2 regions of the Paenibacillus sp. 481 genome follow, and region 1 is predicted to be linked to the other one. Evidence: a T-box and tRNA genes for the amino acid it is inferred to sense, from the RefSeq annotation. Region 1 holds a T-box; the other holds one or more tRNA genes.
What was found. The T-box of region 1 lies ahead of pheS (phenylalanine--tRNA ligase subunit alpha). A T-box ahead of a tRNA ligase gene usually reads a tRNA of that ligase, here a tRNA-Phe.
Positions count from the first base shown of each region.

Region 2: it has a tRNA-Phe gene. The T-box ahead of pheS (phenylalanine--tRNA ligase subunit alpha) is inferred to sense a tRNA for this amino acid. The anticodon was not compared.

Region 1 covers NZ_CP075175.1:3,776,103-3,791,428, reverse strand. The annotation lists gene KIK04_RS16675 (hypothetical protein) at 1-4,434, opposite strand, end outside; gene pheT (phenylalanine--tRNA ligase subunit beta) at 4,719-7,163, opposite strand; gene pheS (phenylalanine--tRNA ligase subunit alpha) at 7,193-8,224, opposite strand; T-box leader at 8,279-8,611, opposite strand; gene KIK04_RS16660 (NCS2 family permease) at 8,919-10,199, shown strand; gene KIK04_RS16655 (kinetochore Spc7 family protein) at 10,607-11,233, shown strand; gene KIK04_RS16650 (sugar ABC transporter substrate-binding protein) at 11,765-13,069, shown strand; gene KIK04_RS16645 (carbohydrate ABC transporter permease) at 13,142-14,449, shown strand; gene KIK04_RS16640 (sugar ABC transporter permease) at 14,449-15,288, shown strand.
Region 2 covers NZ_CP075175.1:2,186,886-2,202,211, reverse strand. The annotation lists rRNA gene KIK04_RS09500 (23S ribosomal RNA) at 1-1,239, shown strand, start outside; tRNA gene KIK04_RS09495 (tRNA-Ser) at 1,364-1,452, shown strand; tRNA gene KIK04_RS09490 (tRNA-Met) at 1,475-1,551, shown strand; tRNA gene KIK04_RS09485 (tRNA-Val) at 1,579-1,654, shown strand; tRNA gene KIK04_RS09480 (tRNA-Thr) at 1,662-1,737, shown strand; tRNA gene KIK04_RS09475 (tRNA-Asp) at 1,751-1,827, shown strand; tRNA gene KIK04_RS09470 (tRNA-Phe) at 1,897-1,972, shown strand; tRNA gene KIK04_RS09465 (tRNA-Tyr) at 1,983-2,068, shown strand; tRNA gene KIK04_RS09460 (tRNA-Lys) at 2,074-2,149, shown strand; gene KIK04_RS09455 (PucR family transcriptional regulator) at 2,401-3,504, shown strand; gene KIK04_RS09450 (ABC transporter ATP-binding protein) at 3,614-4,735, shown strand; gene KIK04_RS09445 (DoxX family protein) at 4,847-5,347, opposite strand; gene KIK04_RS09440 (chitinase) at 5,481-7,322, opposite strand; gene hprK (HPr(Ser) kinase/phosphatase) at 7,738-8,676, shown strand; gene lgt (prolipoprotein diacylglyceryl transferase) at 8,698-9,783, shown strand; gene ppaX (pyrophosphatase PpaX) at 9,789-10,451, shown strand; gene KIK04_RS09420 (acyltransferase) at 10,438-10,944, shown strand; gene KIK04_RS09415 (polysaccharide deacetylase family protein) at 11,191-12,426, shown strand; gene KIK04_RS09410 (acyltransferase) at 12,512-13,678, shown strand; gene KIK04_RS09405 (ATP phosphoribosyltransferase regulatory subunit) at 13,931-15,121, shown strand; gene hisG (ATP phosphoribosyltransferase) at 15,106-15,326, shown strand, end outside.

The sequences.
Region 1 (15,326 bases):
CACCGCCGCGGCGGCTTCTGCCTGCGCAGCTGCTACAGTCGCTTCAGCCTCTGCTTGCGCACGCTCCGCTACAGCTAGTGCTACCTGCGCTTCCACTCGCGCTGCTTCTTCCACTTGCGCTTGCTCCATCGCGGCTTCGGCTTCTGCCTGTGCAGCTTTTACAGCCGCTTCAGCCTCTGCTTGCGCACGCTCCGCTACAGCTAGTGCTGCCTGTGCTTCCACTCGCGCTAATTCTTCCATTTGCGCCTGCTCCATCGCAGCTTCGGCTTCTGCCTGCGCTGCTGCTACAGCCGCTTCAGCCTCTGCTTGCGCACGCTCTGCTACAGCTAGTGCTGCCTGTGCTTCCACTCGCGCTGCTTCTTCCATTTGCGCCTGCTCCATCGCAGCTTCGGCTTCTGCCTGTGCAGCTTTTACAGCCGCTTCAGCCTCTGCTTGCGCACGCTCCGCTACAGCTAGTGCTGCCTGTGCTTCCACTCGCGCTAATTCTTCCATTTGCGCCTGCTCCATCGCAGCTTCGGCTTCTGCCTGCGCTGCTGCTACAGCCGCTTCAGCCTCTGCTTGCGCACGCTCTGCTACAGCTAGTGCTGCCTGTGCTTCCACTCGCGCCGCTTCTTCCACTTGCGCCTGCTCCATCGCGGCTTCCGCTTCTGCCTGCGCTGCTGCTACAGCCGCTTCAGCTTCTACTTGTGCACGCTCTGCTTCGGCCAGTGCCGCCTGCGCTTCCACTCGCGCTGCTTCTTCCACTTGCGCCTGCTCCATCGCGGCTTCCGCTTCTGCCTGCGCTGCTGCTACAGCCGCTTCAGCTTCTACTTGTGCACGCTCTGCTTCGGCCAGTGCCACCTGCGCTTCCACTCGCGCCGCTTCTTCCATTTGCGCCTGCTCCATCGCGACCTCAGCTTCTGCCTGCGCAGCTTCTACAGCTGCTTCAGCCTCTGCTTGCGCACGCTCCGCTACAGCCAGTGCCGCCTGCGCCTCCACTCGCGCCGCTTCTTCCACTTGCGCTTGCTCCATCGCGGCTTCGGCTTCTGCCTGTGCAGCTTTTACAGCCGCTTCAGCCTCTGCTTGCGCACGCTCCGCTACAGCTTGTGCTGCCTGTGCTTCCACTCGCGCTGCTTCTTCCATTTGCGCCTGTTCCATCGCGGCCTCAGCTTCTGCCTGCGCTGCTTCTTCAGCAGCTTTAGTTTCTACTTGCGCCTTTTCAAGCGTTGCAACAGACTCTTCCCATTGCTTACAATCCGTTTCTAGCTGGCCACAACGCTGTTCCAATTCGTCAATCAGCGCATCGTACGTCATGCGCTCATCCGCTTCTTTCTCTGCACGAGATAACAGCTCTTGACTGAACTGCACTTGCAACGCCTCACGCTCGCCACTAAGCTGCTGATCAAAATCTTCTCGCAGCTGAACAGTCTGCTCCTGCCAAGCCGTTCGAGCAGCTTCCAACTGCTCTTGCAGCTGATTCCGCTCCTGTGCAAACCGCTCCTCAAGCTCTGCTTGCTCTAGCTGCAATCTTGCTTCAGCAGCATTGCGCGCTTCATCCGCTTGCAGTTGCAAGGCCTGCATATCTTTATCCGCTTGTTCCACCAGCGCTTGCAGTTCCTCTTCCATCTTCACTTGCATAAGCTGACGCTCTTGCTCAAGCTGCTGCTCGAACTGGCTACGCTGTTCCTCCAGTTGCTCCTTCAATTGCACTTCATATTGCTGCTCTATTGAAAGCCGCTCTACTTCCGCCTGTTGAGTCAGCTCTGCGTAACGTTGCTCAGCTTCTTGCAACAATCCAAATTGCTGCTCCTCAAACGCAGCTCGCTCCTGTGCTAGCTGCTCTTCCCATTGTTTCGCCTGCTCCTGCCATTTCTCAGCATGCTCAGTCCATTCATCCTTTTGCTGCTCCCATTGCTCGCGCTCGGAGTTCCACTGCTGTTCTACATGTGTATATTTTTCATTCCATTGATCACAATTCAATTGTAATTCATCTGCGCGCTGCTGCTGTGACACCACTTCCGCTTGCGCATCGTCACGCACTTTTATAAGTCGTTCCATTTCCACCTGACGAGCACGATCAAGCTGCTCAGCACGACCAAGATGTCCCTCCAGCATGCTGATCCGCGCTGTATGGGCGCGCAAGCTTTCCGCTGCTTCATTAAGCTGAACATCTGCTTCTGCCAGCTGATTATCTTTATCAGCTAGCTTCGCCTCAACTTCAGAGCGGAATTGCGAATCAGTGGACTCGTGGGACGACATCAGTTCCGCATGTTCGGTACACAGCGTCTCAATCTGTTCTTCGTACTGTATAGCCAGCGTACTAAGCTCTTCTTCATGCTGCTTCGTCATCGCGCTAAGCTGCTCCGAGTGCACCGCTTCGACTTGTAACAGTTGCTCAGCATACTCAGACTGCACTTGTAGTAACTCATTAGCATGTTCCGCTTGTATTTGCGACACACGGTCCTCATATTCAGCTTCTACTTTAGACACATAATCCTGATGTTCAGCTTGTACTTGCATCAAATGCTCAGCACTATCGGCCTGTACTTGCGCCAATTGCTCCGTATTCTCTGCTTGTACCTTCATCAATCGCTCAGCGCTCTCAGCCTGTACTTGCAGCATTTGAGCCGCGTACTCGTCCTGTGCGTGCTGCATTTGCACCACATGCTGCTGCTCCAAATCGTTGATACGCTGACTGTAACTTTGCTCCAACTGCTCAACTCGCTGTGCATGCTCCTGTTCCAGCAGTTGCATCAGCTCGTTATTTTCCTGTTGCAATTGCTCCAGACGCTGTTCATCCGCTTGGCGCTGCAACTCCATTTGCTTCTTGCTCTTTTGCTCGACTTGTTCGATTTGCTGCTTATTTTCTCGCTGCAATCGCTCAAGCTGTTGCTTGCTTTCAAGTTGAAGGTCAGCCGTGCGCTGTTCGTGAGCCTGTTGCATTTGCTCCGTCTGTTCGGAATGAACACGTGTCAGCTCCGACGTTTCCGTGGAAAGGCGAGCTTCCCACTCCGCAGTTTGGGTAGCTAACTGACCTTCCCAAGCTACTGTTTGCTCAGCCAGTTGTTGTTCCCACATTGCATGCTGTTCTGCCGATTGCCGCTCCCACGACGCTGTCTTTTCGGCCAGCTTCGTTTCCCATTTAGCAATGATCTGAGCAGCACGGCTTTGTTCAGCATCCAACTTCGCTTGCCACTCCACTTGCAAAGTAGCAATTTGCTGCTCCAAAGCTTGAACTGCGGCTGCGTGAGCCGCTGTAATCTGTTCCCGCTCCTCTTCACGCTGCAATTCCAATTCGAGAATCCGCTCTTCATAAGCTTCGTTACTTACTAAGCTTGCTTGTTCATGCTGCGCAATTAATTGGTCGCGCTCCTGTTTATACGTATCACTTAACTGCGATAACGCCTGTTTATGCTCAGCTTGCATACGCTCTAGCGATTGACGCAGTTGCACAGCTTCATGTTCAAACTCCTGCTTCGCCGCCTCTGCTGCCTCACGATGCGCCGTATTTAAAGCATCGACGGTGTCTGCATGCTCACTGCGCAGCTTCGCCAGCTCTTGTACGTGCTGCTCATTTGCTTCTTCGGATGCTTGCAAATGATTAAGGCGTTCCTCATCCAACTCGTTAGCGTGCTCCGCCACTAATTTTTCCAATACTGCCGTATGCTGCGCATTCAAATTCGCAATTACATGATCATGCTTCCGTACCGTTTCGTCTATAAACTTGCTATGCTGCTGCTTGAGCTGACCCGTCTCTTGCGCGAATTTCTGCTTTGCCTGTTCGAGCTCGCGGATATGAGCATTTGCCGCTTCCGCTTGTTTTTTCTGCTCCTGCTCAACACGCTGCTCCGTCTCTTGCAAACGTCGTTTTAAATCATTTTCACGATTGATAACACCTTGCAGACGCTTCTCCACATCTTTCATCTGCTCGCTCAGCTTACTGTTGCGCTCATCAGCCGACTTCTTCTCCGCAGACAACTTGGTGTTCAATTCCGCTTGTGAACTAAGTTGCTTACCTAGCTTATCCAGCTCCTGCTCTAGCTTGGCCCGTTCTTGTTCCAGACGCTCGCTCTCTTCTGCAGCCTGTTCACGCATACGTTCTACTTGCTGCAGGGATTCGGCCTTTAAGCGCTCAAGGTTGCGTTCAGACTCTATTTTCAGCTTATCTAGCGTGGTCGCAAGCTCTTGTGCCGCTTGTTCCTGATCGACTAACTTCCCGCTCACGAGCGAAAATTCATCTTTGATTCGTTGGACTTCTTCTGCAATATGTACAGCTGACAATACCGCAATACGCGGCGTATCCAGCCTTGGATTTCCTTCTGCAATTATGCGCATGTGCTCATCTACATAAGAAGCGATGTTGCGCACATATTCCTTACTTGTATCCCCTACCAACTTATACTGTGTACCATATATTTCAACCAATACCCGTAATTTATTATCCGGTGAGGTCATTTTAACGTCCTCCTAACTTCCTGAACCTAATCTGTATTTTTAAAATGAAACTGAATCATTGCGCATATGTAAAATATTTGTCATATGTGTGGTTACACCCATTTTTATTGCCTCGTTATAAGTTCGCTACAGTACGCGTTATTTCCTGCTACATTGCTCTGAATGTATAAGTTTCCTCACATCCATTATGTTCCACTACGACCGACCTTTACATAAAAAAGAAGCAGCGCCTCTCCGAATGCGTTGATTCGTTGAGAAACGCTGCTTCTATTTATTTCAAACGTCTATTTACGTAATTCTGCTGCAAAATTAGTTTCAAAAGCGGTTACGACGCGACCGTGCACATCCGTAATTTCTTCATCTGTCAACGTGCGCTCTGGATGACGATACACGAGTGAAATAGCAGCGCTCTTCTTATCTGCTGCAATACGATCTCCCGTATAAATATCAAATACGCGCACCGATTCCAGCAATTCGGAAGCAACTGCTTTAGCCTCATCAACCAAACGTCCGACTTCCACGCCACGGTCGATAACGACAGCGATATCACGTTCCACAGCTGGGAAGCGCGGCAACGCTTGATAGATGATCGCGCCATCTGCTGCCTCGATAATCGCTTGCATGCGCAACTCTGCTGCGTACGTCTCCCCTAGATCTTTAGCACGTTGGACATCAGGGTGTACCTGACCGATCGTACCGATAAACGTTTCGCCAGCTTCACCTTGCAAGTAAAGCGATGCTGCACGTCCTGGATGGAAACCTTGCGGTTGATCGGCTGCAAAGCGAATGCGATCAGACAAGCCGAAGTAAGCAAACACACGATCGAGCACGCCTTTAACATCATAGAAATCAATGTTTTGCGCGGGCACGTTCCATTGCGGTGTGCTTCTTTTGCCTGTCATTACGATCGACAGCACCAAATCTTCTGTTGGCAGCTTCGTTAGCTGTTCTTCAGCTGTCGTATAGATGCTGCCCAACTCGAACAAATGAACATCGTCCATTTTACGGTTGCGGTTGTATGTCGCAACGTCCAGCAAGCTTGGAATCAAGCTTGTGCGCAGTACACTGCGCTCCTCGCTCATCGGCATTGCTAAACGTACTAATTGCGTATCTCCAGCCAAGCCAGTAAACAAAGTTGTCTCGCTTGGTTGCGTGAACGAATATGTCAGCGCCTCATGCAAGCCACCGTCCGTCAATAAACGACGTACAGCACGGCGTACGTACTGACCTTTTGTCAAAGCGCCTGGCGTAGTTGGCCCTTCGATTGGCGTTGTCGGAATGTTGTCATAACCGAACAAACGCGCAACTTCTTCGATTAAATCAACATCACGCTGAATGTCGCCACGACGTGATGGAACGCGTACCTCGAACGATTCATTTTCAATCGAATCCGATTCGAAACCGAGACGATCAAAAATAGCTTGCACATCTTGAACCGACAACGCTGTACCTAAATAGCGGTTTGTCTTCTCAAGTGACAAACGCACGGTTGTAAGCTCGTGTCCATCGTTCACTTGCTCTACAATGCCAGCTGCAATCGTACCGCCCGCGATTTCGCGGATTAATTCTGCCGCACGGTTGAGTGCAGGAATGACCGCTTCTGGGTTCACTTCCTTCTCGAAACGAAGGGAAGCTTCCGAGCGCAAGCCTAGCTGACGGGACGTTTTGCGAACCGTGCTGCCAGCGAACTTAGCCGACTCCAGCAAAATGTTAACTGTTCCGCTCGTTACTTCGGAGTTCGCGCCACCCATAACACCTGCAAGCGCTACTGGCTTCGCTCCATCTGTAATGAGCAGCATGTGTGGCTCAAGCTTACGCTCTTGCCCGTCAAGCGTCACGAGCGTTTCGCCTGCCTGTGCAAAGCGAACGTCAATTGTACCGCCATTTGCCAACTGATCCGCGTCAAACGCGTGCAGCGGCTGGCCGAATTCCAACATAACAAAGTTCGTAATATCTACGATATTGTTAATCGGACGTACGCCAACTGCGAGCAAGCGATTTTGCAACCAAAGTGGAGATGGCGCAATCGTTACGCCGCTAATGTAGCGTGCTGCATAGTGGCTGCACGCCTCTGGTGCGCTAATGCTCACCTTAACACGGCTGGATGCCGCTTCACCGGATTCCGTTACAGCCGTGTTCGGCATGTTCAGCTTGCGATCGAGCAATGCGCTTACTTCATGTGCCGTACCGATCATGCTCAAGCAATCTGAACGGTTAGGCGTCAGACCAAGCTCCAACACGTGATCGTTTAAGCCAAGTACTTCAGCTATCGGCGTGCCTTGCACCGTATCCGCTGGCAACACGAGAATGCCTTCTTGCATCTCTTTAGGCAGCAACTTGTCGTTCATGCCGAGCTCTTTTGCCGAACAAATCATCCCTTGGGACTCAACGCCGCGCAGCTTCGCCTTTTTAATTTTAAAATCGCCAGGCATTACAGCACCAATTGTAGCAACGGGTACCTTCTGACCAGCACCTACGTTAGCTGCACCGCACACGATTTGCAGCAACTCACTTTGACCTACGTCTACTTTACATACGCTAAGCTTATCTGCATCGGGATGTTTTTCCCGCTCCACTACATAACCGACAACAATGTTGTCCAGCCCTTGATTGCGATTTTCCACCGATTCGATTTCGATTCCGGCACGCGTCATACGCTCTGCTAACTCTTCAGCAGCGACACCTGTCAAATCTATATATTGAGACAACCATTGATAGGATACGTTCATGACCTTTCCCTTCCTTCCCTGTTAAGCTGTTACATGCGAGCAAACTGCTGCAAGAATCTTAAGTCGTTTGTATAAAAATGACGGATATCGTCTACACCATATCTCAGCATCGCAATACGCTCTACACCCATACCGAACGCGAAGCCGGAATATTGTTCGGGGTCGTAGCCGCCCATTTCCAATACGCGCGGATGCACCATACCTGCACCCAAAATTTCGATCCAGCCCGTTTGCTTACAAATGCGGCAGCCGGAGCCTCCACACTTCATACACGTTACATCGACCTCAACACTTGGCTCTGTGAACGGGAAGAAGCTTGGACGCAAACGAATTTGCATGTTGTCGCCGAACATTTCACGCGCGAATTGCAGCAAAGTGCCTTTCAAGTCGCTCATGCGAATATTTTTGCCGATGACAAGACCTTCGATTTGATGGAACATGAAGGAATGCGTTGCATCGTCATCGTCACGACGGTACACACGACCTGGGCAAATGACCTTAACAGGCTGACCTTTCATCGCTTCCATCGTGCGAATTTGCACAGGCGATGTTTGCGTACGCATCAAAATATCTTCTGTTACATAGAACGAATCCTGCATATCACGTGCCGGATGATCTTTTGGCAAGTTCAATGCTTCGAAGTTGTAATAGTCCTGCTCGACTTCTGGACCTTCTGCAACTTGATAGCCCATACCGATGAAGATATCTTCTACTTCTTGAATGACTTTGCTCAACGGATGTACGGCACCCACTGTCATTGGACGGCCTGGCAACGTAACGTCAATCGTTTCCGCTCTCAGACGGCGATCCGTTTCCTCACGTTGGAACTGCTCCTGCAACTCCTCAATGCGCGCTTCGATAGCACCGCGCACATCGTTCGCAACTTGACCGATAACCGGACGCTCTTCAGCACTTAATGCACCCATGCCACGCAGCACTTCTGTTAGTGCTCCTTTTTTACCTAAATATTTGACACGTTGCTCATTCAACTGATTTGCATCCTGCACCTGCTTCAGCACTTCTAACGCCTCTGCCTGCAACGCCTGCAAACGCTCTTTCATGATGACAACCTCCCTTTAAATTCCACCAGAAAATAAAAAAAGGCCTTCTCCGTCGCAAGGGACGAAAAGACCGTGGTACCACCCTTAATTAGACAAATGGATGACGCGGCGTGTTCGTAAAAAAGAAATAGGCCTGCTCATCTCAAACATTTGTCTCACTTATAGCGACTGTAACGGGTCGAAACCGAGAACCTCTATTGAACTTCATGCACACAACGCGCTAATCCATCAGAATTAGAATGGGTAAGGCTATTGGTGAGAATGAGTCGTTCAAAGTTCCTGCTCCAGAGTGAATTTCGGCAGTCCATTCTCCAAAGACGCTCTCAATCTACGGCGTCTTCTCCCTGTTAAGCGGTGCTGCGTACTTGTCTCTTTCACGGCATTTCAACAATGATATTCATCTAACATAATTGTCGTATTATTATAGCCAATTCGGGGCATTTTTTGCAAGGGACAGCACAATATTTTTACGTTCCACTGTTTATAGAAGTTGAAAATTGTTCATGAATGTTCATGATTAGTCCGACTACAAACACGCCGTTTGTGATATAATATCGGAATGGCAGCGCCAAAATGTTGCCTATCTTTCATATTTTACATATGCAAAGGGTTGGGTGAGGGGCTACGATGGAAAGCAGGTATACAATTGTTCCACCTCCGTAAAAAATCAAAACAAGGTACGGCCGAGCATGCTCTGGCGCAGTCCGCGGAAAATGGTTGGCGGCGTGAGCTGCTTGCGGGTGTCGTATCGTTTTTTGCAATCGTATATATCGTTGTCGTAAATGCAAAAATTTTATCCGATGCAGGCATTCCGCAAGACGCGGGTATTGTCGCTACGATTCTCGCTTCTGCGGTCGGTTGCTTTATAATGGGTATTTGGGGCAAGTCCCCCATTATCCTCGTGCCAGGCATGGGTATTAATGCCATGTTTACGTACACACTCGTTGGCGGAATGGGCCTTACGTGGCAGCAGGCGCTAGCCGTTGTGTTCGTGTCGGGTATTTGCTTTACGGTAATTAGTTTTACTTCGCTGGCTGAGAAGCTGAAAGAAGCGATCCCTGAATCGCTGCAAGAAGCGATTACGGTCGGTATCGGCCTCATGCTCGTGTTGATCGGTTTGCAAAAAGGCGGCGTGATCATCTCTGATCCGGATACGCTCATTAAGTTACAGCCGTTAACGAACGCCTCGGCGCTCGTTACGTTGGCGACGTTAGCTTTAACGTGCATTTTGTTTATGCGTAACGTGCCAGCTAATTTGCTGTTGAGCATTATCGGCGGAACGGTGCTCGCTTATGTAATGGGCATCGGCGGCAGTGATGCTAGTGCGGGTGCAGGTGCGCAAGCTTCGTTCTCATGGGCGTCGTACGGCGAATTGTTTGCGGGCTTCAGCTTCCAAGGTGTGTCCGTCATGACATTTACCGTCGCAGTGTTCTCGCTGACGCTCGTTATCGTGTTCGAGAATGTTGGGTTGATTAACTCGCATTTGAACATGACGAAGCAGCCGGAACGTTTCCAACGTTCGATGCAAGCTAATGCGCTATCCGTCATCACGTGCGGATTGTTCGGTACTAGCCCTACCGTCTCCACGGTTGAGACGGCAGCAGGTATTTCCGCAGGCGGTCGTACAGGCTTGACGACAATCGTCACGGGCGTCTTGTTCTTAGCGACATTGGCTGCATTGCCCATTTTGACGATGATTCCAGACGAAGCAGTCGCACCTATTCTTATTTTTATCGGTGGCTTGATGATGCCAACGGTGAAAAAAGTAAAGTTCGATCCGCTGTCCGAGGGATTGCCAGCATTTTTCATTATCGCGTTCATTCCATTGATGCACAGCATTGTGGATGGTATCGCGATCGGCTTTATTAGCTATGCGCTGTTCCAGCTCGTAATGGGCCGTGGACGCACAGTTAAGCCGTTGTTCTACGTAATTGCATCTTTGTTTGTTGTACATTTTGTACTGCAAGCATTGTAAAAAGACGAGTGACAAGCGAGACATCGATTATTCGGTGTTCTCGCTTGTTTTCGTTCTGTCGCTGTCGAGATAGCAAATCGAGCGCCAGAGCCAATAGATGCAAAAGTGTAGGCTTTGCAGAGCTCATCTGAATATAGGGGAAAGCCTGTACTTTTGCAGGAATTTCACATCGCACATGGACATGGATCATGTTGTCTCCAATACGCTAGCTGTAAAGAAAGCTAATTCTGAATTTATGGATAAAATGGGTTCTATACTTCATTACAAACGGCGACCTCCTCTAACGAACTGATAAAAGAGAATCACCTAACGGGTAGTGCCTCTGATGTATTCGATACGAAACAAAATACTTGTTTAATTATTCGATATGAATATGTTATGCTTGATACGAAACGAGGTGAATACGAATGGAAGCGGTACTTAATCTGATATTGTCAGAGATTAGAGAAATGAAAAGCGACATCAGCTCGATTAGACATGATGTCCATGAACTTAAAGAGGACGTGATGGTGCTTAAGTCTGACGTCAGTCAGCTTAAAGAAGACGTGACAGTGCTTAAGTCTGACGTCGGTCAGCTTAAAGAAGACGTGACGGTGCTCAAATCAGACGTCAGTCAGCTTAAAGAGGACGTGACAGTGCTTAAGTCTGACGTCGGTCAGCTTAAAGAAGACGTGACGGTGCTCAAATCAGACGTCAGTCAGCTTAAAGAAGACGTGACGGTGCTCAAATCAGACGTCAGTCAGCTTAAAGAAGACGTGACGGTGCTCAAATCAGACGTCAGTCAGCTTAAAGAAGACGTGACGGTACTCAAGTCTGACGTCGCATCTCTCAAGACGGGACAAACTATCCTCGAAAATACAACAACCTGCATTTTTAAAGCTGTAATTCGAATCGAGGATACACAACCAAAAGATACGTTAGCGTTATTACAAAATATCGGTTATAAAATAGAAGGCCATGACAACGAAATTACAGTGCTGAACACACGGGTCTTCAAAATGGAGTCCATTATAGTGAAATACAATCGACAATAACCGCCCACCCTTCCTTCGTGTTGTGGATCGGGCTTTTTTTCTACCCGAAAACGAACTAATCCCCTCTCTCAACCGTCCCTTTCTGCAAATGTAATTGTAAGCAATAATCGGAGTCTAATGTAACATTAGTTAAACAAAGGAAATAAGATCACCTAATATCAACCAAAGTTGCGCAAACGTTTGTCCTGATAAACAAATTTTATAAAACAGCCACATTTTTGAAAACCCTTACTGTAACCGCATTCACACGAGTCAAGCTACATAATCAAGAGTTCTTGGAAGAGAACGAGCAGAAATGATAGCATAATACTGTTTTCATATCTACATTAGCCTGAAATTCACGATTTTTCGACGTATACCCTCTTTTACAACACCTACAACTATATGGTTAATTCAACTTGAAAGCGCTGTATTGCGTATCTTATTCAATAAGATGTTTTCATTTTCACAACTATCATCTTTTTGTACAAACGTTTGCACAAAGCAAACCGATCACACATTTTAGGCACCAAGAAAGGGGTTTTACGTCCGATGAAAAAATGGATGGGTCTATTACTATCGCTTACCCTTGTCTTTACCCTCGCAGCTTGCGGCGGCGGAGGCAGCCAAAGCCAGCCTGCACCAACTACAGGCGGCGACACACCAGCTACACAAACTACAGATGCTGGTAGTGAATTGAAGCCTGAACCAGGAGCGAAGCTTATCGTATGGGAAGGCAAAGAGCAACAAGCTTACCTCGAAGAAATGGGTAAAGCATTCGAAGAAAAATATGGCGTTCCCGTTGAATATCAAGAGCTTGGATCTGCTGATCAAATGGCACGCGTAAAGCAAGATGGTCCAGCAGGACTTGGCGCTGACGTTATGATGATGCCACATGACCAGCTTGGTGAAGCGGTTGCGGCGGGTTTAATTTTGCCTAACGATTACTATGAAGAAGATACGAAAAAGAACTTTATCCCTACTGCGGTAGACGCAGTGACATTCGACGGCACGATGTACGGCTATCCGCGCAATATGGAAACGTACCTTCTCTACTACAACAAAAACTTAGTAAAAGCAGAAGATTTGCAATCTTGGGACAGCATTATTAAATTTGCAAAAGGCTACAACGATGTATCTAAAAACAAATTTGGCTTTATGTGGGAAGTTAACAACTGGTACTTTGCATACTCCTTTATCGGAGGCTACGGCGGGTACATTTTCGGCGACAACAACACGAATCCAAAGGATATCGGTTTAAATACACCAGAGGCTGTCGAAGCAATGAAATTCTACGCATCTTTGCGTGAAATCTTGCCAATTAACGCGACAGACGCTTCTGGAGACGTTAAAACAGAATTGTTCCAATCCGGCAAATTGCCAATCAACTTGGACGGTATTTGGCAAATGAGCAACTTCACAAAAGAGAAACTCGGCTTTGAAGTTGGCGCAGTTCCAATGCCTAAATTGCCAAACGGCAAAAATCCTGCTCCATTTGCAGGCGTAAAATCTTACTTTGTAAGCTCTTTCACTCAGTATCCAAACGCAGCGAAGTTGTTCATCAACTTCTTGACGACGGAAGAAGCATTGACGAAAAATGCGCAAATGACAGGTATTATTCCTGCCCGCAATGGCATGGAGAACAACGCTGAAATCATTAAAGATGAGCGTGCAAAAGCATTTGTTGAGCAATTCAAAATGGCACAGCCGATGCCTTCTATTATCGAGATGCGTCAAGTCTGGGGCCCTGCAACAGCTACACTTGAGCTAATCTGGAACGGCAAAGATCCGAAAGAAGTGTTGGATAAAGCTGTGAACGATATGAAGACAGGTATTGAACAACAAAGCAAATCATAATGCCAATCGTGCGATCAGCCGCCCCTAGCGGTTGGTCGCATCCTACTATTGTAAGTTGAGGTGAAATCTTTCATGAAACGTACCGTTATTGCACCTATCTTGTCCGCTGTTGTGATGGGACTCGGACAAATGTACAACCGCCAGTTTACAAAGGGCATTATGATGATGCTCCTGTATATACTAGGCCTTTACTACACGTTAACGAACATCGGGCACGCACTATGGGGGGTCGTAACCCTAGGTGAAAAAGCTCAGCATTTTGAAAAAGTCGGTAAAATTCAACAGCTCGTCCGCGGCGATCATTCCATTCTCTTATTGATCGGCGGGCTAATCACTATATTTCTAGTCATTCTGTTCGTGGTGTCTTACATCATGAACATTCGTGACGCGTATCAAACCGCTAAACTGATCGATGAGGGTAAAACACCTAATCGTTTTGGCGATACCTTGAAGTTCATTAACGAAAAACAGTTTCCATTTATTATTATCGCACCGCAGCTGCTGTTCTTGTTCTTCTTTACAATACTGCCGCTGATTTTCTCAGTATTAATCGCGTTTACGGACTATTCATCGCCGAAGCATGCGCCTCCAGCCAATCTCGTAAACTGGACTGGTTTTGAAGCATTCGCCGATTTGTTCACACTTAGCGCTTGGGCGCAAACGTTCTATGGCGTATTTGCTTGGACGGTAAGCTGGGCGGTTCTATCCACATTGTCTTGTTTCTTTGGTGGATTTATGATTGCACTTATCCTTCAGCAAAAAGGAATTATATTCCGTAAAATGTGGCGTACGATTTATATGCTACCATTTGCTATCCCGAGCTTTGTATCGTTGCTCATTATGAAAAACTTGTTCAACTCGCAATTCGGGCCGATTAACCAATACTTAGCTTTCTTTGGTATTGATGGACCACAATGGCTTGCTGATCCGATGTGGGCCAAGATTACGATTTTGATTTGTAACTTCTGGCTCGGATTCCCAATCTCGATGCTTATGATTACAGGTATCTTGTCTACCATTTCAAAAGATATGTATGAGGCAGCCGAAGTGGACGGAGCATCTGCATTCCAGAAGTTCCGCGTCATTACGATGCCAAGTGTTATGTACGCGCTCACGCCGATTTTGATCGGTCAATTTGCAGGTAACTTCAATAACTTTAACGTCATTTACTTGCTTACAAAAGGAGCTCCGGCAAACAGCGAATATCAATTTGCAGGCCATACGGACATCTTGATTACATGGTTGTACAACTTGTCCCTTACGAATGGTAAATACAATTTCGCTTCGGTAATCGGTATTATTATCTTTATTATTTTGGCAACACTGTCGCTTTACAGCTTCAGAAGAACGCGCATGTTTAAAGAGGAGGATGCTCACTGATGATAACAGGACGTAAGATTAAAAAAATTGCATGGCTCACCATTAGCCATCTTATCTTGCTGGCCATCGCCATTTTCGCGATTTATCCGGCGCTGTGGGTTATCCTGTCATCATTCCGTCCAGGCACTTCGCTCTATAGCGAAACCTTTTTGCCGTCATCGTGGACGATTAAGCATTATGTGTCGTTGTTTAAAGACTTCCCGTTTGCGACATGGTATCTGAACACGCTTAAAATCGCTCTTATTTCCATGGTATTTGGCACTCTGTTCGTACTCTTGTCTGGGTACTCGATTTCACGCTTCCGCTTTAAAGGTCGCAAAGGGTTAATGTCTACCCTATTCGTAATCGGGATGTTCCCATCCCTAATGAGTTTGTCAGCGGTTTACATTTTGCTGCTTAATATGAATCTACTCAATACGCACGCAGCTCTTATGTTCGTGTATACGGCTGGAGCTATTATGGGCTATTTGATCGTAAAAGGTTATTTCGACGGTATTCCGAAGAGCTTGGAAGAAGCTGCTCGTCTGGACGGCGCTGGACATTGGCGCGTGTTTTTCAGTATCTTCTTACCACTCTCGCGCCCACTGATCGTATTCTTGTCGGTAACATCGTTTGCAGGGGCGTTTAGTGACTTTATTTTTGCACAAATGGTATTGCGTACGAAGGAACAGTTCACACTTGCTGTCGGCCTGTTCAACATGGTTAATACGCAGTTTGCAACCCAGTTTACCGTGTTTGCGGCTGGCTGTGTGCTCGTAGCACTTCCAATTACGCTTCTGTTTATGTTCTTGCAACGCTATTTGGTAGAAGGCTTGACGGCGGGTGCAGAAAAAGGCTAATGAAATGTAGAAATGTACAGAGAACCTACTGCTCTACT
Region 2 (15,326 bases), 1.6 Mb from region 1:
GGCGCGCGGAAGAACTCTCGTTAAGGAACTCGGCAAAATGACCCCGTAACTTAGGGAGAAGGGGTGCCTCGGTAGGGTTAATAGCCCGAGGGGGCCGCAGTGAATAGGCCCAATCGACTGTTTAGCAAAAACACAGGTCTGTGCGAAGCCGCAAGGCGAAGTATACGGGCTGACGCCTGCCCGGTGCTGGAAGGTTAAGGGGAGTGGTTAGCCGCAAGGCGAAGCTATGAACCGAAGCCCCAGTAAACGGCGGCCGTAACTATAACGGTCCTAAGGTAGCGAAATTCCTTGTCAGGTAAATTCTGACCCGCACGAATGGCGTAACGAATTGGGCGCTGTCTCAACGAGAGATCCGGTGAAATTTTAATACCTGTGAAGATGCAGGTTACCCGCGACAAGACGGAAAGACCCCATGGAGCTTTACTACAGCTTGATATTGGACTTTGGTACGGACTGTACAGGATAGGTGGGAGCCTTAGAAGCCTGAGCGCCAGCTTAGGTGGAGGCACCGTTGGGATACCACCCTGTTCGTATCGGAGTTCTAACCTAGGACCGTTACCCGGTTCGGGGACAGTGTCAGGTGGGTAGTTTGACTGGGGCGGTCGCCTCCTAAAGAGTAACGGAGGCGCCCCAAGGTTCCCTCAGAATGGTTGGAAATCATTCGAAGAGTGCAAAGGCATAAGGGAGCTTGACTGCGAGACCTACAAGTCGAGCAGGGACGAAAGTCGGGCTTAGTGATCCGGTGGTACCGCATGGAAGGGCCATCGCTCAACGGATAAAAGCTACCCTGGGGATAACAGGCTTATCTCCCCCAAGAGTCCACATCGACGGGGAGGTTTGGCACCTCGATGTCGGCTCATCGCATCCTGGGGCTGAAGTAGGTCCCAAGGGTTGGGCTGTTCGCCCATTAAAGCGGTACGCGAGCTGGGTTCAGAACGTCGTGAGACAGTTCGGTCCCTATCTGTCGCGGGCGTAGGAAATTTGAGAGGAGCTGTCCTTAGTACGAGAGGACCGGGATGGACATACCGCTGGTGTACCAGTTGTTCTGCCAAGAGCATCGCTGGGTAGCCAAGTATGGAAGGGATAAGCGCTGAAAGCATCTAAGCGTGAAGCCCCCCTCAAGATGAGATTTCCCACTTTTGGTAAGACCCCTTGAAGACGACGAGGTTGATAGGTTCGGGGTGGAAGTACAGTAATGTATGGAGCTGACGAATACTAATAGGTCGAGGGCTTATCCTAAATAAGCAAGATGATTCGAAGTGACGATTTACCTTTCACGATCAGTTTTCAGGGCGCAAGTCTTGAATTTCTATCTTGAATCACTTATAATACGGTGGACAAGTGTGAAACCTGCCTTAAACGTGGGGAGATACCCAAGAGGCCGAAGGGGACGCTTTGCTAAAGCGTTAGGGTGTCACAGCCGCGAGGGTTCGAATCCCTCTCTCTCCGCCATGATTTTTTAAGTGAATAGTGTGGCGGTGTAGCTCAGCTGGCTAGAGCGTACGGTTCATACCCGTGAGGTCGTGGGTTCGACTCCCTCCGCCGCTACCACAAATCTTATCTTTAATATACCCATATGGACGCTTAGCTCAGCTGGGAGAGCATCTGCCTTACAAGCAGAGGGTCGGCGGTTCGATCCCGTCAGCGTCCACCATTATTTTGCCGGTGTAGCTCAGTTGGTAGAGCGGCTGACTTGTAATCAGTAGGTCGGGGGTTCAAGTCCTCTCGCCGGCACCATGTAAAAATTTGAGGAGCTGTGGTGTAGAGGCCTAACATGCCTGCCTGTCACGCAGGAGACCGCGGGTTCGAATCCCGTCAGCTCCGCCATTTTTACTCTAGTAAGTGGAGGAATTAACTCCTACACTTTATTTTTTTGTCGAAAACCGCATATATTGCGGCTCGGTAGCTCAGTCGGTAGAGCAGAGGACTGAAAATCCTCGTGTCGGCGGTTCGATTCCGTCCCGAGCCACCATGTAAATCATGGAGGATTAGCGAAGTGGCCAAACGCATCAGACTGTAAATCTGCTCCCTTACGGGTTCGGTGGTTCGAATCCATCATCCTCCACCATTTACGAGCCATTAGCTCAGTTGGTAGAGCACCTGACTTTTAATCAGGGTGTCGTAGGTTCGAGTCCTACATGGCTCACCAGTTTTTAATTTTCAAACTTCAGTGAATATCTGAAGTTTTTTTGTTTTTTATAAAATAGTTGAGATTAGTTCACTATTTAATTACATATTTGGAATGGAAAAAGGCTTGTGAACTACTAATCACAAGTCTTTTTTGTGTTTATTTTAATAGAAAGCAATATGGACGGGTTGTGTTTGTCATTACGAGGTTAACATGTGTTAAAATACAATCAATTGTGATGTTAAAATGTGATGTAAAGTAGGCTGAGCAAAATGAATTTAGATTTTGTGACAGAAAAGCTTAAACAAATTAGCGGAGTAGAAATATCGGTACAACATTTGTCGATAAAGCAATGGCGAAAGTTGCAGGAAAAAGCCCAGCCTTATACAGATGGAGAACTAGTTGTTGGAGTTCGTATTAATGATCTTATTTATTATAAATGGAACGAAGAAGAAGACATGATAACGTTTTTGCTTGCTTCAGAAGCCACGCTGTCAGCGTCAGAATTACAGCTGATGGACTGGTTGATTCGTGTAGAGCGACCACTAAAAAATACTTCATTGCGCGCAGCGGATGAGGTAAAGGTACAGGCTACTCAGCTATCCTCATGGATTCATGAGCAATTGGAGCTGCGACAACTTGGGTCAGAAGTACCTGATACGCTGCAATTAAAAAAGAGGCTGTGTGCAGAGTTTGTTCCTTTTTTGCTTATATCCGACCATGGAAGGGACACTGACTATGCAGAGTTATATAAGCTGCTACGTTCCTATTTTGGAGGAGAGTACGTACTTATACCGCTTGAAGAAAAAGAATGGTTAATACTTTGCCCACACTCGCTAATATGGTCGAGTGAACAAGATGAGGAAACGGACGAAATGGAGTCTATTGAAGATACATTGACTTCATTTTGCCTTGGATTATATGAGTTGTTAGCTAGTGAGTGGATAGGAGATAGTCAATTATCTGTTGGTTATACTACTATTCCAAATAAAGGGCTGCCTGGTGTGGTGTCTCAACTTCGTGAGACGATATATTTAGGGCGAACTTTTCATGTGGCAGATAATATTCATTTACCGTGGGAGCTTCATTTAGAGCGGCTCGTGTTCAGCATTCCTGAGCAGGTACGTAAGCAATTTTTAGAACGTGTCGTTACGAAAGGGCGCAGTTTTGTCGATGAGGAGACGATGGCCACGGTCGTAACCTTTTTTCAGCACAATTGTAGCGTTAGTGAAACGGCGAAGCGTTTATACATTCACCGCAATACGTTGCTGTATCGTTTAGATAAGCTAAAGCAAGATACGGGGCTTGATGTGCGGAGTTTTTCAGATGCGGTATTAGTAAAGTTGATTTTGCTATTGTACAAAGTGACAAACTAAGGGGATATATTTTTGTGCATGATGTGCATAGCCATGTAAGCGTTATTTCGTTAAGATGTAAGTAACAAGTAACCGATTACATTCAACGTATACTGAGGGGGAAACGATCATGGCAGGCGTACGCTTAGAAAATATTTTCAAGAAATACCCGGGTGCAGATAAGGCAACAGTTAAAGATGTTAACTTGGACATTAAAGACAAGGAGTTTTTGGTCCTTGTAGGTCCATCGGGTTGCGGTAAATCAACGACATTGCGTATGATTGCAGGTCTTGAAGAGATTTCTGAAGGAAAATTGTTTATTGGTGACCGCCTTGTTAACGATGTTGCGCCAAAAGACCGTGACATTGCGATGGTATTCCAATCTTATGCGTTGTATCCACATATGAACGTGTATCAAAATATGGCGTTTGGTTTGAAATTGCGTAAGTTCAAAAAAGATGAAATCGACAAACGTGTTCGTGAAGCTGCGAAAATTCTCGACATCGAGCACTTGCTTGACCGCAAACCAAAGGCGTTGTCTGGTGGTCAGCGTCAGCGTGTTGCGCTTGGTCGTGCAATCGTTCGTGAGCCACAAGTATTCTTGATGGACGAACCGCTTTCTAACTTGGATGCAAAATTGCGTGGCCAAATGCGTGCTGAGATTTCGAAATTGGCGAAGCGTTTGCAAACGACAGTTATTTACGTAACGCATGACCAAATCGAAGCAATGACGATGGGTGACCGTATCGTTGTTATGAAAGACGGTATCATTCAACAAGCGGCAGCTCCAGATGTGTTGTACAACCATCCAGTGAATATGTTCGTTGCAGGCTTTATTGGCTCGCCAACGATTAACTTCGTCAACGGTACTTTAACTGAAGAGGGCGGCGAACTTCGCTTTAAAGCACCTGGCTTGAACGTTGTCGTTCCAGCAGGTAGAGCGCAAGCCTTGAAAGAGAAAGGCTACGTTAGCAAAGAAGTTATTCTCGGCGTTCGTTCTGAAGATATTCACGAAGAGCCTGTATTTTTGGAAGCATCGCCACACAGCCAGTTCACAGCTACTATTGAAGTTGCTGAGAACTTGGGTCACGAGATGTTGCTCTACTTGAACGGTGTAGGCAACAGCAGCGTTATCGCTCGTGTAGACGGTCGCTCCAACGCTAAGGAAGGCCAAACTGTGAAGCTTGCAATCGATATGAACAAAATTCACGTGTTTGATAAAGATTCCGAATTGAACATTTTCGAGAGCTAATTATAAATAAATTAGATCGCATATAAGCGTGAATCTAAAAGAACTACAAAAAAAGGGTGCCTCGCAAGTCAACGACTTGGGAAGCACCCTTTTTGGTGTACCTATGTGCGATTAAGTTTGAGCGGACACGCCTTTTTGCTTGTTGAAAAATGAAAAATTACGACTTCTTATTAGTCCGTCTAAACCGATTGAGCCAGCTTGATGGAGCGATATAAGGATGAGCAACGAAGCGATAATCATCGTTGGGTTAAGGCTAACGGAACCACTAAGGAAGAAGGCATAATTCATCATGAATCCGAAGAAGGCGGCTGTTTTGGTGAACAGGCCGACGATAAGTCCGATTCCTACAAGCAATTCTCCGACGGGAACGATGAAGTTAAAGATTTGGATGTTAGGCATAACGACGGACTCCAAAAATTGTCCCCACCAATCTGGAATAGATGGTTTGGCACCTTGGGATTTTTCTATTGCACCAGAAATATATTGAGTGGCATCAAAGTTCCCTTTTTGCAATTTATTTAATGCGGCTTTAAACCAATACCAACCTAACATAACTCTTACGACAATTAAAAGCCATTTTACGACGACATTTTTCCGAGCAAATTCTATCATCTATAAACTCTCCTCTATTCCAAATAGACAGCGCTTTAAGTTTTATATTGAATTTTTTATAGAGCAAGAGACTGTCCGCTAGTAGTATCAACTAATTCCCTAGCACGGACAGCCCTCTTGCTATTCTAGTGAATTACAGACTGTTCAATGAATTACGAACGGGTTGTGAGAACCCAAAGCCGGACACTTGATCCCAGTTGATGGACCATGTCATGACTCCAGGGAAGGCTGAATAGCCAGCTGGATTACGCAGTACATAGGCACCACCATAGCTTTGACCCTTAACAAGATATTTCAGTGCTTTATCAATATCAGCTGGGGTTGTGTACCCTCCTGCAGGAGCAGCACGCGGTATTGATGGTAATCCGAAACCTACTTGATCCGCACGTAAAGCAGGGAACTTGTTCGCCTGATTGTTGGCAATTGGGAAGCCTTGCAACAACATTTCAGTCATGGCAACTTGGAAATCAGGTGTGCCTTGGCTATAAGTACGGCCATCAAGAGCTGTGATGCCACCTGTGTTATAGTGCTGAACATGGATAATGTTCAGTCTGTCTTTGAAGGCGTAAATGACCGGCAAGTAGGCACCCCATGGGCCGCCGTATGCAGTCATGCCACCTTGAACATAAGCTGTTTCTGGAGCCATTGTCAGTAAGAAGTCAGGGCCTTTTTGGCTTAATATTTCACGAACAGAAGCGATGAGGTTAGCGATCTTAGGTGTCGTTGGGTTACGGAAATCCGTATCTCCACCATTTAAAGCGAGTGAGCTACCTTCCAAGTCGATGTCTATACCGCTAAAGCCATATTCATTAATGATGGCGGTCATTGTACGAGTGAAGTTCAGTCTGGCTGCATTATCTACTAATTCAACTGCACCGTCTGCGCCGCCAATTGAGATGTTTACTTTTTTACCTTGTGCTTTAAGTGCGGCAATGTCAGCAATGAATTGCTCTTTGGTTGCGTTGTACGGTGTGAATCCCATTGTTGCCCGATCTGCTGCAATCGGCTCTGCAAAGGCAACGTTAATGATGTCGTAGTGTGGAGATACATCTTTCAAACGAATATTCGCTGAACCATTGTTAAAGTTGTGCCAATATCCGATCAGTTTGCGTGTGCTTGTGCCTGGATTTGTAGGATTTGTAGTTGCTGTAACTACAGCGCTGTCGCCAGAACGGTTGCCAGCGGCATCTAGGGCACGTACGACTAAGCTATAAGCTGTACTTGCAGTTAGGCCTGCTGCTGTCCAAGTTGTGCTGCTTGTTGTTCCAGCAAGTTGTCCGTTTAATAACACTTCATATTGTGTGACGGCGATGTTGTCTGTGGAGGCATTCCAAGTGATTGTTAAGGAAGTAGAAGTCTTGTCGGTAAGCTGGACATTTGCTGGTATGCTAGGAGCCTCTACATCATTAGGTGCACCAGGTGTAGAAATCGTGATGATATTGCTTGCTGGAGATACGTTGCCGGCTGCATCAGCCGCTTGTACGGAGAATGTGTAGTTCGTGTTAGCAGTCAGCCCACTTGCAGTAAACGTTGTACTTGCGGATGTACCGACTTTGAGTGTGCCGTTCCATACATGATAAGAAGTTACACCTACATTATCTGTAGCTGCTTGCCAGCTAAGTGTGACTGAATTATGAGTGACGGCTGTTGCTTGCAGCGTTTGTGGTGCGGTAGGTGGCGTGATGTCCACTGGAGGTTGACTGGTGCTCACTTTCCAGAGTGCAGGCACTGCAGCTGGTTCCCAGCCTACGAGTGAAGTGTGAGCAAGCGTACATTCGTAGGATTTATTTTGATAAGTGACCAGATCGCCTATCTTGTAGGCCGTGTTAGGTGCCCAAGCAGCTGGTGCGGCGGCTGAAGGTGTTTCTGGTGAAGCTGTGCCGAAAGCGGTTACAGGGATGAGTGAAAGAACGAGCACGCACATCAGGAGTACGGCAAGGCTTCGTTTTGCGAGTACTGATTTGAATAATGACATAATTTTAATCCTCCTTCATAAATGAAAATGTAGCGATCATTACAGCCATAGCTGCATGAGTGAGCGGCTTGTTCGAAACACCTCCTTAAAATGGTATAAGCATATATTCGCGTTGCATTTTGAAAACCCTGCTAAAAGTCGATCTAAATCCTTAAAAATCGACAATATTTTCTGTCGTAATCTGATGGGTTCTATCATAAAGGCAAGTTATCGACGAGTGGCTGAAAAAAGAAGGGATAACTATCTCCATTCGTTGAGTTCGTACCATGGGAACGTTGATTTCAATGTCATTTTCCATTACGATATTTACAATGAGGTAAACTGTGTCTTACAGCGGTGTATTGAGGTTGTTAGAGAGACAGAAGGTAGACAAACGCTAGCCGTAAGACCCAGATGACGAAGGAGTTGAACGACGATGGCCAAAAAAGTGAAAGTTTCCGAATTGGCGGAACAGTTCCATCTAGATGTGCTTGCAGGTGCTCCGGGACTGAAGCGGCCGATTACGGTTGATGATTTGCATCGTCCGGGATTAGAAATGGCCGGATATTTCGAGCATCATCCGAAAGAGCGGGTGCAATTGCTCGGGAAGACCGAGCTAGATTTTTTTGAAACGCTGCCTAATGAGGTGCGCCTGGAGCGCATGAGTCATTTTTGTTCGGAAGATATGCCGTGCATTATCGTTACCCGCGGCTTAGAGGTGCCAGAAGAATTTATACAAGTTTGCAACGAGCATGATGTGCCTTTGATGCGATCTAATGCGGCTACGACCACTTTATCTAGCCGTATCACGAGCTATTTGGAGCGGAAATTGGCTCCAACTGCCACGATTCACGGCGTGCTAGTTGATGTGTACGGCGTTGGTATGCTCATTACGGGCGGAAGCGGGATCGGTAAGAGTGAGACCGCGCTAGAGTTGGTGAAGCGCAGCCATCGTCTTATTGCCGATGATGCGGTTGAAATTCGCCAGACAGCTGACAATCAGCTGCATGGTACAGCGCCTGAGCTTATCCGACATTTATTAGAGATTCGGGGAATTGGCATTATTAATGTAATGACTTTGTTCGGAGCAGGGGCAATTCGCAACAATAAGCGTATTAGTGTTGTTATTAAGCTGGAAAATTGGCAGCAAGATAAGCAGTATGACCGTCTCGGCTTGGATGAAGAGGTGACTCGCATTATTGATACGGATGTGCCACTCGTGACAATTCCGGTACGCCCAGGTCGTAACTTGGCGGTCATCATTGAGGTGGCGGCCATGAACTACCGCTTGAAGCGTATGGGATATAACGCGGCGCTTCAATTTACGAATAAGCTTACGGAAACGATTGCAGAAGATATGGATGATTTTGATTGAGTGAGGGGTGGAATTTAAAAGATGGGGACGATGTTGCTAAATCCAATCGCGCTTGAGTTGGGGCCGCTTGCTGTACACTGGTATGGACTTATACTAGGTACAGCAGCGCTAGTAGGGCTTCTGCTGGCGATTCGCGAAGGAAAACGCTTCGGTATTTCGCAGGACTTCTTTATGGATTTGCTGCTATTCGGTGTTCCTTCCGCCCTTATTGGCGCGCGCGCCTATTATGTCGCGTTCAAGTGGGAACAATACAAGCATGATTGGACTGAAATATTCAAGATTTGGAATGGCGGCATTGCGATATATGGCGCACTTATTGGTGCGGTCGTATGTGCAGTCATTTATGTACGTAAAAAGGGATACAGCTTTTGGCGCATCGCAGATATTTGTGCGCCATCCTTGCTGATCGGACAAGCGATTGGCCGCTGGGGCAACTTTGTTAATCAAGAGGCATATGGTGGCCCGGCCGAAGAATCTTTTTTGCGCAACGTACTGCATCTACCTGACTTTATCGTCAACCAGATGAACGTAAACGGAGTGTTCCATCATCCGACATTTTTATATGAATCGCTATGGAACTTTGTCGGTGTGTTGCTGTTGTTCGGCTTACGTCGCTTGCGTACGGTGAAAAACGGTGAGTTGTTTATTGGCTATTTGATATGGTATTCAGTAGGTCGTTTCTATATTGAGGGATTGCGTACGGATAGCTTAGCTTATCAAGGAAGTGAGTGGATGGCGTCGTTCGTAAACGCACTCTGGTCTCCTATGACAGCGTTGTTCGAACAAGGTTATTTGAATCCCGATTACGGAAATGTCCGTATTTCGCAACTAGTTGCCATTTTCCTTGTGTTAGCAGGAATTGCTTTAATTATTGTTCGACGCGTCACAGGTAAGGCTAACGTGTCTTACAGTGCCCCAATCGTTTCGACGTTGGGCAATGCTGATGTTAAAGATGCTAAACATGTTAAAGGCGCAAAAGACGCAAAAGACGCAAAAGATAATGTAGTGAAAAGTGAGAAGGCAAAGCCCAATCAAGATCAGTCTTCAAGTTCAGGTTCAAATCATACAACTGAGAGCAATGATAGTGCACACAAAAAGGAGAACTGAACGTTATGATTCAAACCGTTTTGTTTGATCTGGACGGAACCATTATTGATACAAATGAGCTTATTATAGAAACATTTTTGCACGTATTAAAAGATGTTGCTCCAGAGCCACTGACACGGGAACATCTAATTCCAAGTATGGGAATGCCGCTTGAATATCAGATGCGATTGTTCAGTAAGCGTGAACAGGTGGACGATTTAACGGCAGCTTATCGGGCATATAATTTGACTCGTCACGATGAGTTAGTGCGCGAGTTCCCAAATGTGTCCGAAGTGATAGAGCGATTGCATCAAGCGGGCATTACGCTTGGCGTCGTCACGACGAAAGTACGACCATCTACAGAGCGGGCCTTGCGGATGTTTGGCTTGTTTGAGCAAATGGCGACAATTGTCACCATTCAAGATGTAGAGCATGCGAAGCCGCATCCTGAACCGGTGCTGCGTGCGATTGAGCTGTTGGGAGCTGACCCAGCGACAACGTTGATGGTTGGGGACAGCCCGGCAGACATTCAGTCCGCGAATGCGGCAGGGGCTATTTCATGCGGTGTTGCATGGTCACTAAAAGGAGAAGCGGTGCTTCGTCAATATGAGCCACGCCATATCATTCATGACATGCGCGATATATACGCGCTCGTCGGATTGGAGCGGGACGCAGGTGAGAAACGTTGAGCGGTATCCGGTAGAGGGACCGAACAGCTTGTGGCAAATATACCGTACGGTAAGTCCGTGGAAGGGTATGCGTAACTTTGTATGTATTCAATTGGCACGCTACTGCCCATCGCTGCGTGTAAAGCGCTGGATTTATTGTCGGTTGTTAGGTATGAAGGTGGGTCAATATACAGCGTTTGGCTTAATGGCGATGGTCGATGTCTTTTTTCCAGAAAAGATTGAAATCGGGGACAACTCTATTATTGGTTACAACGCAACGATATTGACGCATGAGTATTTAATCCACGAATATCGTCTGGGCAACGTGTACATTGGAAGCAATGTATTGATCGGGGCGAACAGCACGATTTTACCTGGTGTTACGATCGGAGATGGAGCAGTCGTTGCGGCAGGGACGGTCGTGCACAAAGATGTGCTTGCAGGGCAAATGGTTGGCGGCAATCCGATGCAAGTGATTCGATCGGTAAGCAGCGAGGCAAGTGCGACGGTGTAAGCATATAATCAAAATAACTTACAGCAGCCTTAGCTTGGATATTATCCGAGTTAAGGCTGTTTTTTAATTCTTACCTTTTTCTTAAGGCTACCAAATCGTGTAACAAATAGATGTTAAACTGCGTTGATAAATTACAGTATTGAAATGAACAATGACAAAGCAGGAGAAATATGCTAATTTCTTTTAGGGGGGATGGATGTCTCGCTGCTCGTCAAAAAATTCAGCGAAAAAGAGGGAAGATGGCTCATGTTGATGAAACGCACGGTTGCTATAGTCGTGATGGTAGTACTGCTATTTACGACTTTAAATATGGAGACTTCTGGTGCTAACGCTCTAACCTACCATATGTCTTGGGAAGATAAGCGTTGGAAAAATGGTAAAGCAGTTAAGGTAGGCAACGAATGGTATGTCCCTGTTGACGCTTTGTCTGAAGCATACGGTGTAAAAGTAGCAACCAGCAATCACAACAAGACACTACAACTACTTTCGACGGACAATGAGAAATCAAAGTGGAAACATAGTCCCGTATACTACAGCAATGAAGTTGTTGTTCTGATGTATCATAATGTCGAGCCGAACCCTAATCACGTATCTATTATTTCGCCAGAACATTTTGAGAAGCATATGAAAGCAATACTGACGAATGGGTTTAATTTTATTACAATGGATGAGTATCGCGATTATATGTTGAAAGGGCGGCCAGTTCCGCCGAATGCGGTATTGCTGACATTTGATGATGGATATGAAACGTTCTATCCACATGTGTATCCAACGCTGCGCAAGTATAATATTCCGGCCACTAACTTTGTTATTGTGTCTACAATTAGCAATAACAAGACGGTAGGTAGACCTAAGCTGAAGTGGGAGCAAATGCGTGAGATGCAAAGAGGGGGTGTTACCTTCTTTAGCCATACATTTGACTCGCATTCGTATATGTCAGTTAATAAGAAGGGGACACAGCGTCCGATGTTGTTCCGTCCCGTTTATTTGAAAAAAGAAAAACGAATGGAAACAAGACAAGAATTTTTGAATCGTATTCGCACAGACTTGTCCAAAGCTGAGCAATTGCTAGAAAAGGAATTAGGCAACCGTTATTCGGCCTTAGCTTTTCCGTTTGGTGCATACAGCAAAGACGTGCTCGAAATTTGCCGCGAACTAGGGATTGAACTTACATTTACAATTAAACCAGGAATCAACAAGCGCCTAAATAAGAACGCATTTCGAATTAATGGTGGTAACCAAAAAATTTCGTCAGATGACTTAATCCTTTCGATGCGCAATCGTGGAGCGAAGTATCCACTGAAGGGTGCAAAGTCGAATTATAAAGTGTTATGGAATGGTGTAGAAGTTACCTTGAATAGCTCTCCGATCGTTCGAAAAGGGGAGTGGTACTTACCATTGAAACAATTAAACGACAAATTTGGTCTGAAATATGAACTTGATCGAAAAAAGGAGACAATTACACTGTTTCCCGGGAAATAATGACATAAAGCGAGAGGCTGCAACTGAAGGGGACGGAAAGTGAGTACATTCGACGATTCGTACCTCGGTTAGGGAGGGTACTACAGTGGCTAAAAAAGAAAATATTTCTTCGCTCTCTATTTATCGTGCATTGGCGATGCTTGCTGTCTTATTCATTCATGCAACATCGGAAGCAATAGCGAAGACAAAGGGTTCAGATTTGTTTTTCGGATATAACTTTATTAACACGTTCAGCAAGTTTGCCGTACCTTCATTTATTATGCTGACATGCTTCGTCTTGTTCTACAATTATGGAGGTAGAAAGCTAGATGGCTCTATGCTTACAGGATTTTATCGAAAAAGATTGAAATACATATTGCTCCCGTATTTTATATGTTCCATTTGTTTCTTTACCTTAATCCATTTTACGCATTATCCGAACCGCGAATTGGGTGATACGCTCAGTTCGTTGGCCATCAAGTTGTTGACAGGTTCGGCGTATACGCATTTGTATTACGTATTTCTTATTATTCAGTTCTACATCATATTTCCGTTAATGTTATTGGTGTTGCGTTCAACTCGCGTAGCCGCTTGGGCAATTCCAATCGGTCTCATTCTGCAATGGGGATTCGTCATTTGGAATAAGTACGACTTGCAAGTTACGAGCAAAGGAAGCTTGCTTATATCGTATGCGAGCTATGTGATGTTAGGAGCATACTTGGGGATATATTGGGATCGGGTTAAAGGCTGGTTCCAAGGTGGAATCGGCATAGATAGAGGACGTTATAGGCTGCAGACGGTGCTACTATGGCTAAGTTGGTTGACAGTCGGATTAGCGCATGTGCTGCTGTGGCATGCAACGCATCTTCATAAAGCAAGGGTGAACACCTTGTGGTACGAAGGTTTGTGGAACGTGCATTCGTTGCTTTCATGTATTGTGCTACTGCAAGCGGCGGCTTATATCGAACGAAAATGGTCGTCTTCAACGGTACAAAAAATTAGTAGGTTCGGAGACATGACCTTCGGTATTTACCTACTCCATCCGCTGTTCCTGCTAGTGTACAGGAGATTCCAATGGCATGACGGCGATCCGCTCTTGTACCCGTTGTATATTGCGGGGGCATTTGCAGTTGCGCTGTTTGTTACGTGGGCTGTAGTCGCTTTATTATATCGCTATGTGAAGTTTGCATGGATCTTTTTTGGAACAGGACCGAGACCGACAACTGTATCAATGGCGAAGCCAGATGCAGACGGTCGAACGTTAGGTGGATAAGCAATAATTTTCATACATAATGGCAAGTAAAATGATTGAAGAGGTCGTCTGCTGATGCAGGCGGCCTTTTTGTGTGAATCGTAAAAAGTGAGGAGCTAGAGAGAAGCTGATTTTTTGAAAAAGTGGGATTGGTAATGATTGACGGTCGTGAAGTTACATGATAATATTACCTTTAAAAATCTTCAATTTGCTAATAAGGTAACTTGTTAATATATTAACTCACTAAAGTAAAAATGGAGCGAGGTGGATGCCGTGACGAAGCCTAAAATGTTCGAAAAGCCGTCAGGGGTACGTGATTATTTGCCAGAGGCGGTTGTGAAGCTGCGTCATATTGAGAAGCAGTCGCTTGCATGTATGGAACGGTGGGGGTACAGGCAGATTATTACACCGACTATGGAATTTTACGATACGGTTGGAGCTGCCAGTTCAACATCTGATCATAAATTGTTCAAGTTGTTAAACCAGCGGGGTACTACGATGGTGCTGCGATCAGATGTTACGGCCCCAATTGCACGTATTGTTGCTTCCTTATTGAAGGAAGAAGCATTTCCAATCCGGCTTTCTTATCATGCGAATGTGTTCCGTTCCATGGAGGAGGAAGCGGGCAGAGAAGCGGAGTTCTATCAGACGGGTGCAGAGCTAATTGGTGATGCGACGGCAGAGGCGGATGCAGAAGCGATAGCTTTATCGATTGCGTGCTTGCAGGAGATAGGATTTGAGCGCTTTAAAGTTGCGATAGGGCATCTTGGCTTTATCGAATCTTTGTTTGAAGACACATTGTCGGGCAGTGTTGAAGCTCAAGCTCGTCTAAAAGATTGCCTCGTGCAGCGGGATGTCGTTGGCTACAGAGACTACGTCAGATCATTAGAAGTAGATGCGAGTGCAGTGGAACGGCTGGAAGCAGTGCTCCATTTGCGAGGTGGACGAATCGTCTGTGAGCGTGCGAGACAGCTCGTAACTGAGCCGATTGCGGCAGCGGCAATCGCCCATCTGGAAGAGGTGTGGAGTGTGCTGCAAGCTTACGGTGTAGAAGCTCATTTAATGCTCGATTTAACGATGGTAGGCGATTTTTCATACTATACGGGTACGATCTTTGAAGGTTATGTGGAGGATATAGGCTTTCCTGTTATGAGTGGTGGGCGCTATGACAATTTGCTTCAGCAGTTTGGACGGCAAGCTCCCGCAACAGGCTTTGCACTTAAAACGTCGCGTATTGTGGATGCCATTCAGGGCGAATGCACGGCATTCATTAACGGCAAGCCAATACACATTCAATATGATGCATCGCATCGTGAAGCAGCTTTAGCGGAGGCCACGCGCTTGCGTGGTGAAGGAAAGGTCGTTATTACTAAGCTCATTGATGGAGCGGTCAAAAATGGGGCAGCTAATGATGAGGTAGCTAATGAGGGGAAAGCAGGTGATGGAGCTTGCAAGATTGGCTAAAAGTTGCGATGCCGAAGGGCCGCATTTATAAACAAGCTTCCGCTTTGTTCCGAGAAGCGGGATTCTTCGTTCCAGAAGAGGAAGACGATTCGCGCAAGTTAAGAATTGATGTACCAGAAGCGGGTATGCAATTCATTATGGCAAAACCAGTAGATGTACCTACGTACGTAGAGTATGGGGTTGCTGATATAGGCATTGTCGGTAA